Regions from separate parts of the Sporosarcina sp. E16_3 genome, predicted to be linked through region 2. Evidence: a T-box and tRNA genes for the amino acid it is inferred to sense, from the RefSeq annotation. Region 2 holds a T-box; the other holds one or more tRNA genes.
What was found. The T-box of region 2 lies ahead of metG (methionine--tRNA ligase). A T-box ahead of a tRNA ligase gene usually reads a tRNA of that ligase, here a tRNA-Met.
Positions count from the first base shown of each region.

Region 1: it encodes a tRNA-Met, which carries the amino acid that the T-box ahead of metG (methionine--tRNA ligase) is inferred to sense. The anticodon was not compared.

Region 1 covers NZ_JADPRX010000027.1:14,174-18,219, reverse strand. The annotation lists gene I2483_RS14520 (FtsB family cell division protein) at 1-162, shown strand, start outside; gene I2483_RS14515 (S1 domain-containing RNA-binding protein) at 292-720, shown strand; tRNA gene I2483_RS14510 (tRNA-Met) at 1,094-1,167, opposite strand; gene I2483_RS14505 (SpoIIE family protein phosphatase) at 1,381-3,798, shown strand; gene tilS (tRNA lysidine(34) synthetase TilS) at 3,886-4,046, shown strand, end outside.
Region 2 covers NZ_JADPRX010000001.1:107,748-111,793, forward strand. The annotation lists gene namA (NADPH dehydrogenase NamA) at 1-286, opposite strand, end outside; gene I2483_RS00540 (GatB/YqeY domain-containing protein) at 655-1,101, shown strand; T-box leader at 1,315-1,583, shown strand; gene metG (methionine--tRNA ligase) at 1,636-3,267, shown strand; partial or broken gene I2483_RS00550 (HAD hydrolase family protein) at 3,552-3,731, shown strand; gene I2483_RS00555 (DinB family protein) at 3,741-4,046, shown strand, end outside.

The DNA of each region.
Region 1 (4,046 bases), on a different contig from region 2:
GAACAAGAAATGCTAAAGAGACAACTTGTGAAATTGAATGATGATGACTATATCGCAAAACTTGCTCGCAAGGAATATTTCTTGTCTGAAAAGAATGAAATTATTTTTTCTATACCCGAAAACAAGAAAAAAACAGATGAACAAGATAAAGGAAAAGAGTAGTCTTATTGACACTCTTTTTTTATTGGCTATAATGGAAGTAAGGATCCTGCAATTTGCAGGGCTCATTAATACGGTTGCAAGGCTCCCAGCGCGGGGCCCGCTTAAATTTTAAGGAGGAGCATTTTTTTTATGTCAATTGAAGTAGGCAGCAAGCTAGAGGGTAAAGTAACAGGAATCACAAACTTCGGGGCGTTTGTTGAGCTACCGAATGGCTCAACAGGCCTGGTCCATATCAGTGAAGTAGCGGACAATTATGTCAAGGACATTAACGATCATTTTAAAGTCGGTGACATGGTTGAAGTGAAAGTGATGAACGTCGGTGCAGATGGTAAAATTGGGTTATCGATTAGAAAAGCGAAGCCTGAATCTGAACAGCGTCCAGAACGTCCTCAGCGCCCGCAACGTCCGCGTCAAGGTGGTGGCCGTCCTGCTATGGATCGCCCAGAGAACTTTGAACAAAAGATGGCAAAGTTCATGAAAGACAGCGAAGAGCGTCTCTCTACTTTGAAAAGAGCGACAGAATCGAAACGCGGTGGCCGTGGCGCAAGCAGAGGGTAACTTGCTAGCTGTTTCAATTCATGAAAAAGTGTATGAATAGTGTAGGGAAAAACAGCGAACAAAGGGAATAACCCTTGTTCGCTGTTTTTTTGTATTGTTGACGCGGAGGGGTTTGGAGAATGTGGCGAACTGTGATGGCAACTGGATAGACTGTGATGGCAATCGTGAACTATCATGGCATTCGTATAAACTGTCATTCCAAGTCGTAAAACTATCACGGAAAATGGCATAAACCGCCACACCTCACCAAACAACCACCCACTTTTTTATTGCAGAAAAAAGCAGTTCCTACGTCGTGAATTCACGACGTAGGAACTGCTTTTTCGGAAACTTATTGTCCAGCCTCTGGACGGCTGTTCCTGCATTTCATTAATGGCGGCAGAGGGGTTCGAACCCCCGACCTCACGGGTATGAACCGTACGCTCTAGCCAGCTGAGCTACGCCGCCTTCGTGTATTCTGGTAAGCACCTGTTTTCGCTTGTACAGAACAACAATACTTATAATACAAGTGAAACAATGAAGTGTCAACCCGTGTTAGGAAAAAGAAAAAACAGTTCGGAATGAGTCGAAACATTTAGTTTTCTTGTTGTCATGAACAGACAATTTCTTTCCATTTGCCTATGTATACTCAAGGCATAGTAGACATAGGGGGAATGGGAAATGAAGCTAATTGATCAATTAGTGCGTCCAGTAGGCCATCCGATTGGTATGTATGTCGAGATGATTGGAAAACGAAAAATGCATATTTTAGTTGCGACTCTATTCTTATTTGGATCTTTTTTCTTGTCGCAAGCCGTCTTGTTCGATGCAGCGGTTCCTTTTTTCTTGCCGGTGTGGGCACTTGCGCGAGCCCGCTTCAGAAAGCATCTTATATGGGTGTTCATTGGCGGGATGTTTGGGAGTGCATTCCTTGGTCTTGGACAGGCTGTTATACATCTATTGATGCTTGCGTTATTTAATGCGGTTATTAAATATCCGCTAATGCGAAAATCGGTGCCGCTAACAGTAGCGGGATGCATTATCGTTGTTCAAGTGTTGTGGCAGTTCATTATGCATGTCGGGCAACCACCAGTAAATGTTCAATTATATATAGGCTTTGAAGCAGTCCTTGCTTTATTCATGACATTCTTCCTCTTTGTCGCATTTCCTGCCGCAGATCGAATCTTCTTTGGTAAATGGACGCCTGAACGTCTTGGAGCCGCCTGCCTTGTCGGTGCGCTGGCTACAACTGGCATGAACGGGCTTATGTTAGGTCCTGTTTCGGTTTCAGGTACACTCATTCACCTGACTATCTTGCTTGCGGCACTTGTGGGAGGACTGCCATTTTCAACAACAATCGCAATGATCATTGCCGCAATTGTGGGAGTGGCGGAATTATCCTTCACTGGAATGATGGCGGTATATGGCATGACAGGTTTTTTTGCAGGTACACTCCGCCGGTTTGGAAAAGTTGGTATCGTGTTAGGTGCGGCCTCTGTATCTTTATTTTTCCTTATGTATGATTTGACCCTGCCACTTGATACTTCGCACTTTGTAACGATCGCTACTGCAACAATTATTTTTTTACTAATCCCATCGAAAAGACTAGAGCCGATTAAACACATTTTTTATCCGGAGAATACGGAAACTACTGAAAAACAACAAAAATGGTTAGCGGAACGCCTAGACGAACAACTAGCTGATTTCCAGAAGTTCTCTGAATTTATGTCGACGCTTGTTGGCGACCGGTTTCCCCCCCGCGATAATGCCGATGTATTGCCTCAGCAAGTAATACCGAAGATTTGCCAGTCGTGTTTTCGTCATGCTAAATGCTGGGAAGGCGGAGATAATGATATGGGCGGGCTACTAAGTGAATGGGAAGCGACCTATTCTATGACGAAAAAAGCTAAACGTCACCGTGTTGAGGAAAAAATTAAATATAAGTGCATCCGATTCAATGGATTGGTGACGGAACTTGAGGAACAAGCTGCCAGCCGTTTATTGACGGGACAACTACAGCATGGACGAAAAATGCTTGCCCTCCAGTTGCGTGATATGAGCACCCACCTGGATAAAATCATGAATGAAGTAAAAGAGGATTTGACTGTTTATAAGCCTGCCGAGGAAGAGTTGGCGAAACGGCTCCAAGAGAAAGATATTGAGTACTTCCAGATTGATGTTTTACCAGGGGAGAGGGGAGCGCGTCGCATCATCTGTTGTATTCCCGAGAAAAGATCTGACTTTGAAACAGATACGACAGTTGCTGAAAGGTTTATTCTGCCGATTCTTGAAGAAATGTACGATGAGCCGTTCCGGGTCGCCAAATCTGCCGTTTTACAAGACCCTTTTCCGCATATCCAACTAACTTTTGGTTCGGCAGTTCGTTTTACTCTTGATTATGGTATTGCGGCAACATCAGGCGGGGAAACATTTCACGCAGGTGATGCATATGAAGTGTTCCCGATTCATGAAGGGTTAACCGCAGTTTTGTTGTCGGATGGAATGGGCCAGGATCTAAATGCATATCGTGAGAGTCGAAAGGTAATTCGTTTGATGCGAGAATGTTTGGACCGGAAAATGGATCCTGAAACAGCTATGCATACCTTGCATTATATGATGTCTTTGAACGGGCTGGATGATATGTACGCCACGCTTGACCTGGCCCTCGTTGATTTGCAAGACGGTCGTATATGGTCTTGGAAGGCAGGGTCGATGAGCACGTATATTAAACGCGGTGACGATTTTTTAAGACTGGATAGTAAATCTGTACCCGTCGGTTTTCTTCCATCCTTTTCTGTGGAGGCAAAAAACGAAGAGTTAAAGTCAGGAGACATTATACTTATGTTAACGGACGGTATCTTTAATGGTGATGTCCCGCTTGAGAAACAAGAGAATTCGTTATACAACACACTTGAAAAGTACGGAGGGTTCGAATGTGACAAAATTGCGGACCGTATTATGCATGAAATGGAGCGAAGGTTTGGTGTAATTGGAGACGATCGAACTGTGTTAGTTATGAAAATCGACCATGTTCTTCCAAAGTGGTCTAGTTTCACACCCTATTCACAAACTATTTCCCGGGAAAGGGTATTCGGTTGAATGCGTAAGGGAGTGAGTCCCCTCCTTTAGTTATTCTATGGTAAAATCAGAATAATAGTAGATTAGAAAAGAGCAGGGAGCGGGGCAATGGATAAATTTAAACAGACTATATTCGGCTTTATCAAGAAGTGGTCACTCATCGCCCCGGGGGACCGTATTTTAATCGCCTGTTCGGGTGGTGTAGATTCAGTGGCGCTTTTACATTTCATGGCTTCAAATCGAGACAGAATGGGGATTGAAGTTGCCGC
Region 2 (4,046 bases):
CACCATGCTGTTGCATAAGACGGACCACTTCTGTTAAGCCTTCAATATGATCATCGCTCCAGATGCCAAGATCTTGTGCAGAAATACGCCCCGCAGGTTGTACGGCTGTCGCCTCAACGATAATCAAGCCAACTTGACCGACTGCACGTGTGGCATAATGTATTTTATGCCAATCTTCAATCATTCCATCTTCGTTATGGCTCGAATACATACACATCGGCGACATAACGATACGGTTTTTAAATTTAACATTGCGTATTGAAAATGGTTCAAATAACTTTGCCATATTCTTAACCCCCTTAATGATTAACACGATTAGTATAACAAAGGCGTGAGCATAAGGCAGGGGTCTCGACTTGAAAAAGGTGCCTGGCACTAACACAGTTTGGAATTGTATTTGTAGCAGTCTACTTAAAAATATATGGTTTTAGTAAAATAAAAAAGCAATCGATGTATAATTTTTATTTTAATTATATGATTCATCTGACACATTAAAGAAATTCAAGTATGGAAAATTAGGCTGCAAAGAATTGAGAATCGTTTGTTTTGAATGGATACAGGCACAATTCACTATCTTTTTCAAAAGTAATGAATGTAGGATATAATTAAATACAGGAATAGGTAGAATATGAATTAGAAGAGGGAGTTTTTAAAATGACGCTTAAACAACAACTAAAGGATTCAATGAAAGAAGCCATGAAAGCGAAAAACAAAGAAGAGTTAACAAGTATTCGCTTAGTTTTAAGTACGATTCAAAAAAAAGAAATTGATAAAAATGATGGTAAAGAGCTTAGCGATGAGGAAATTATGCAGATTGTCCAAACGGAAATTAAGCAAACTCAGGAGTCTCTGATGTACGCGAAACAATCTAATAAGGATGAGATGATAATTAATCTTGAAAATCGAATTCAGTTTCTTACATTATATCTACCTGCGCAGCTTAGCGAAGATGAAGTTAAAACAATTATAAAAAATATTATCGAAACGAATGGTTTTTCCGGTAAGCAAGATATGGGCAAAGTGATGGGACTTGCAATGTCTGAACTAAAAGGCAAAACCGATGGAAGTTTAATCAGCAAAGTTGTAAAAATGTTGTTGTAGTATAAAAAATCAATAATTAATCGCTACAAGACGGGTATAGAAGAACAAATAATAATTAGGTCTTAAATAAATTAGACGTTGTGAATGAAATCATCCTATGTAGTATATCGCTGACGTTGTGCTACACGTATGGTTAACTTGAACAACGAAATACGTTTATTTATTATTTGCATTTATTTACGTACTTCTCTATAATCAATTCAAACCTTATACTAAACGGCGATGACGAGGAAAAGTAATGAGACGATGTTATATAGAGAGCTTCTGTTGGTGGAAATGAAGCAAACTAGTCTGATGAACATGATCTCCGAGCTTTGCACTGAAAATCTGCGGATGAGTAGGCTGCAACAAGATTTGGCACTTGTTACAAATGTCAAAGTATACTCGCATGATTTGTAGCGACGTACTTACTAAGACAAGTGGTGTGAGCCATTTGTGAACTAAGGTGGTACCACGAGTGAAACATCAACCTCGTCCTTATCGGATACGATAAGTGGCGGGGTTTTTTGTATGCCCTAAAAAGGAGGAATTCGATTGAGCATTTTTATTGGTGGTGCGTGGCCATATGCCAATGGGTCATTGCATTTAGGTCATATCGCAGCTTTGTTACCAGGAGATATTTTAGCGAGGTATTACCGACTAAAAGGGGAAGCCGTCTTATATGTGTCAGGAAGCGATTGTAATGGTACACCGATTTCGATTAGGGCCAATCAAGAAGGGCTAGCGATTCAAGATATCGCAGACCGCTATCATCAAGAATTTATAGAAATCTTTACAAAACTTGGATTTAGTTTTGATTTGTATTCCAGAACTGATAGTCAACAACATCATGAAGTCGTTCAGCGGATTTTCTTGCAGCTGCTTGAGAATGGATACATTTATAAAAAAGAAATTGAACAAACGTACTGTGAATTTGACCAACAATTTTTACCGGATCGGTATGTGGAGGGGGTTTGTCCAAACTGTGGGCATCCATCTCGTGGGGATCAATGTGATAGTTGTTCAACCATCCTTGATCCACTTGATTTAATTGACCGGAAGTGCAAAATTTGTGGCAATGAACCAACCACAAAAGCAACCGAACATTTCTATTTTTCATTAAGTTCATTTCAACAAGAGCTAGAAGAGCAAGTGAAGAAGGTTCGAGCAAACAAAGCATGGAGAGAAAATGCCATCCATTTATCAGAGAGGTATTTGACAGAAGGTTTACATGATCGTGCGGTGTCCAGAGATTTACCAAATGGAGTTAGTGTCCCAGTACAAGGTTATGAGGATAAAAAAGTGTACGTTTGGATTGAAGCAGTCTCAGGTTATTACTCGGCCAGTCAACAATGGGCGAATGACACTAATCAAAGTGATGAAGCTTTTTGGAATGAAAAGACCATATCTTACTATGTGCATGGAAAAGACAATATTCCCTTCCATTCAATTATTTGGCCAGCTATTTTATCAGGTATTCGAAAGGATGCTTTTCCAACGCATATCGTTTCGAACGAGTACTTAACACTAGAGAAGAAGAAACTATCGACGAGCAAAAACTGGGCTGTATGGGTTCCCTCCATTTTGGAAAGCTATAATCCCGACTCGATTCGATACTTTCTAACTGCAAATGCACCTGAAAGTAGAGACGCAGATTTTTCGTGGCGTGAATTCATTTTTAGTCATAATTCTGAGCTTCTTGGTGCTTACGGCAACCTCGTAAATCGGACGTTAAAGTTTATAGATAAGTCATTTGAAGGAGCTATTTCAGGAAACATTCATGTCGATATTGTAGAAATGATTCAATCTAGATACGGTGAAATTGGTCACTTGATTGAACAGGGTCATTTTAAACAAGCGATTGAAACGATTTTTGAAACCATTCGTTTCGGAAATAAATACTTTGATACAAAACAACCTTGGAAAGAATTTCATGAGAACAGGGAAGAGTGCGGGGACATCTTACTAACATGTGTGCATATGATCGCAAATTGTGCTCAGTTATTATCGCCATTCCTACCTTTTTCGAGTGATAAAGTGAAAGAGATGTTACATTTAGCGCCATTTACTTGGGCACCCATAGAAGAATTAGCTTATCAAACCTTTCAAGTAAGCCCTTTATTTGAACGAATCGATTTAAATCAAATTGAGATTGAATTAGAGGAGCTAAAATTGAATGCGATATAAGCAAAGGTTCGAGAGAACAACAATAACTAAACCACTATCCAACGTTGAAAGCTTCTAACATGGAGGCTTACTCCCTAGGAACGTTGATGGGGAAAATAAAATGGTGGATAAGGCTAAGCGTTTCGTCAGAAAGTCTTAACTATTAAACTATTTCACAAAATATGCATTGGACTAAACTCCCTCAAAAAAACAATTACTGCCATATTAAATGATTCTTAAATGCGCAATATTGTGATAATATCTATATATCTATGAAAGGTGGAGTTTATGATGAAAAAAATTCATTGGAGAAATCAGAGGCTATTGCGTTTGGTAATGGAGAGAATGAAATAAATACGTTGGAATTAGTAGGGCTTGGTTTGGCTATTGGGAATGAATAAATATAAACAATTGCAGATTTCGTAACTAACAAGTCAAGTGAAGACGGAATTGAGTATGCGTTGAAAAAGTATGGAGTGATTTAATTGATAAATATGTTTCAGTATAATTGGCAAATCAGAGAAGACTGGTTTAAGTGGTGTGAAACCATTTCATACGAAGAACTCACTAAAAAACGTATGGGGGGTATGCAAAGTATAATACACAATCTATTTCATGTAATTGACTGCGAACAAATATGGGTTAATCAAATGCAAGGAACACCTGTCATCATTAAAGATATAAATAGAATATCAAGCCTTAACGATGTAAGGACATTTTCTAATCTAACCAAACCAGCAACAGAGGGCTTTATTAAATCACATACATCTGAAGCTCAGGATAGGATTTTGCTGGTCAAG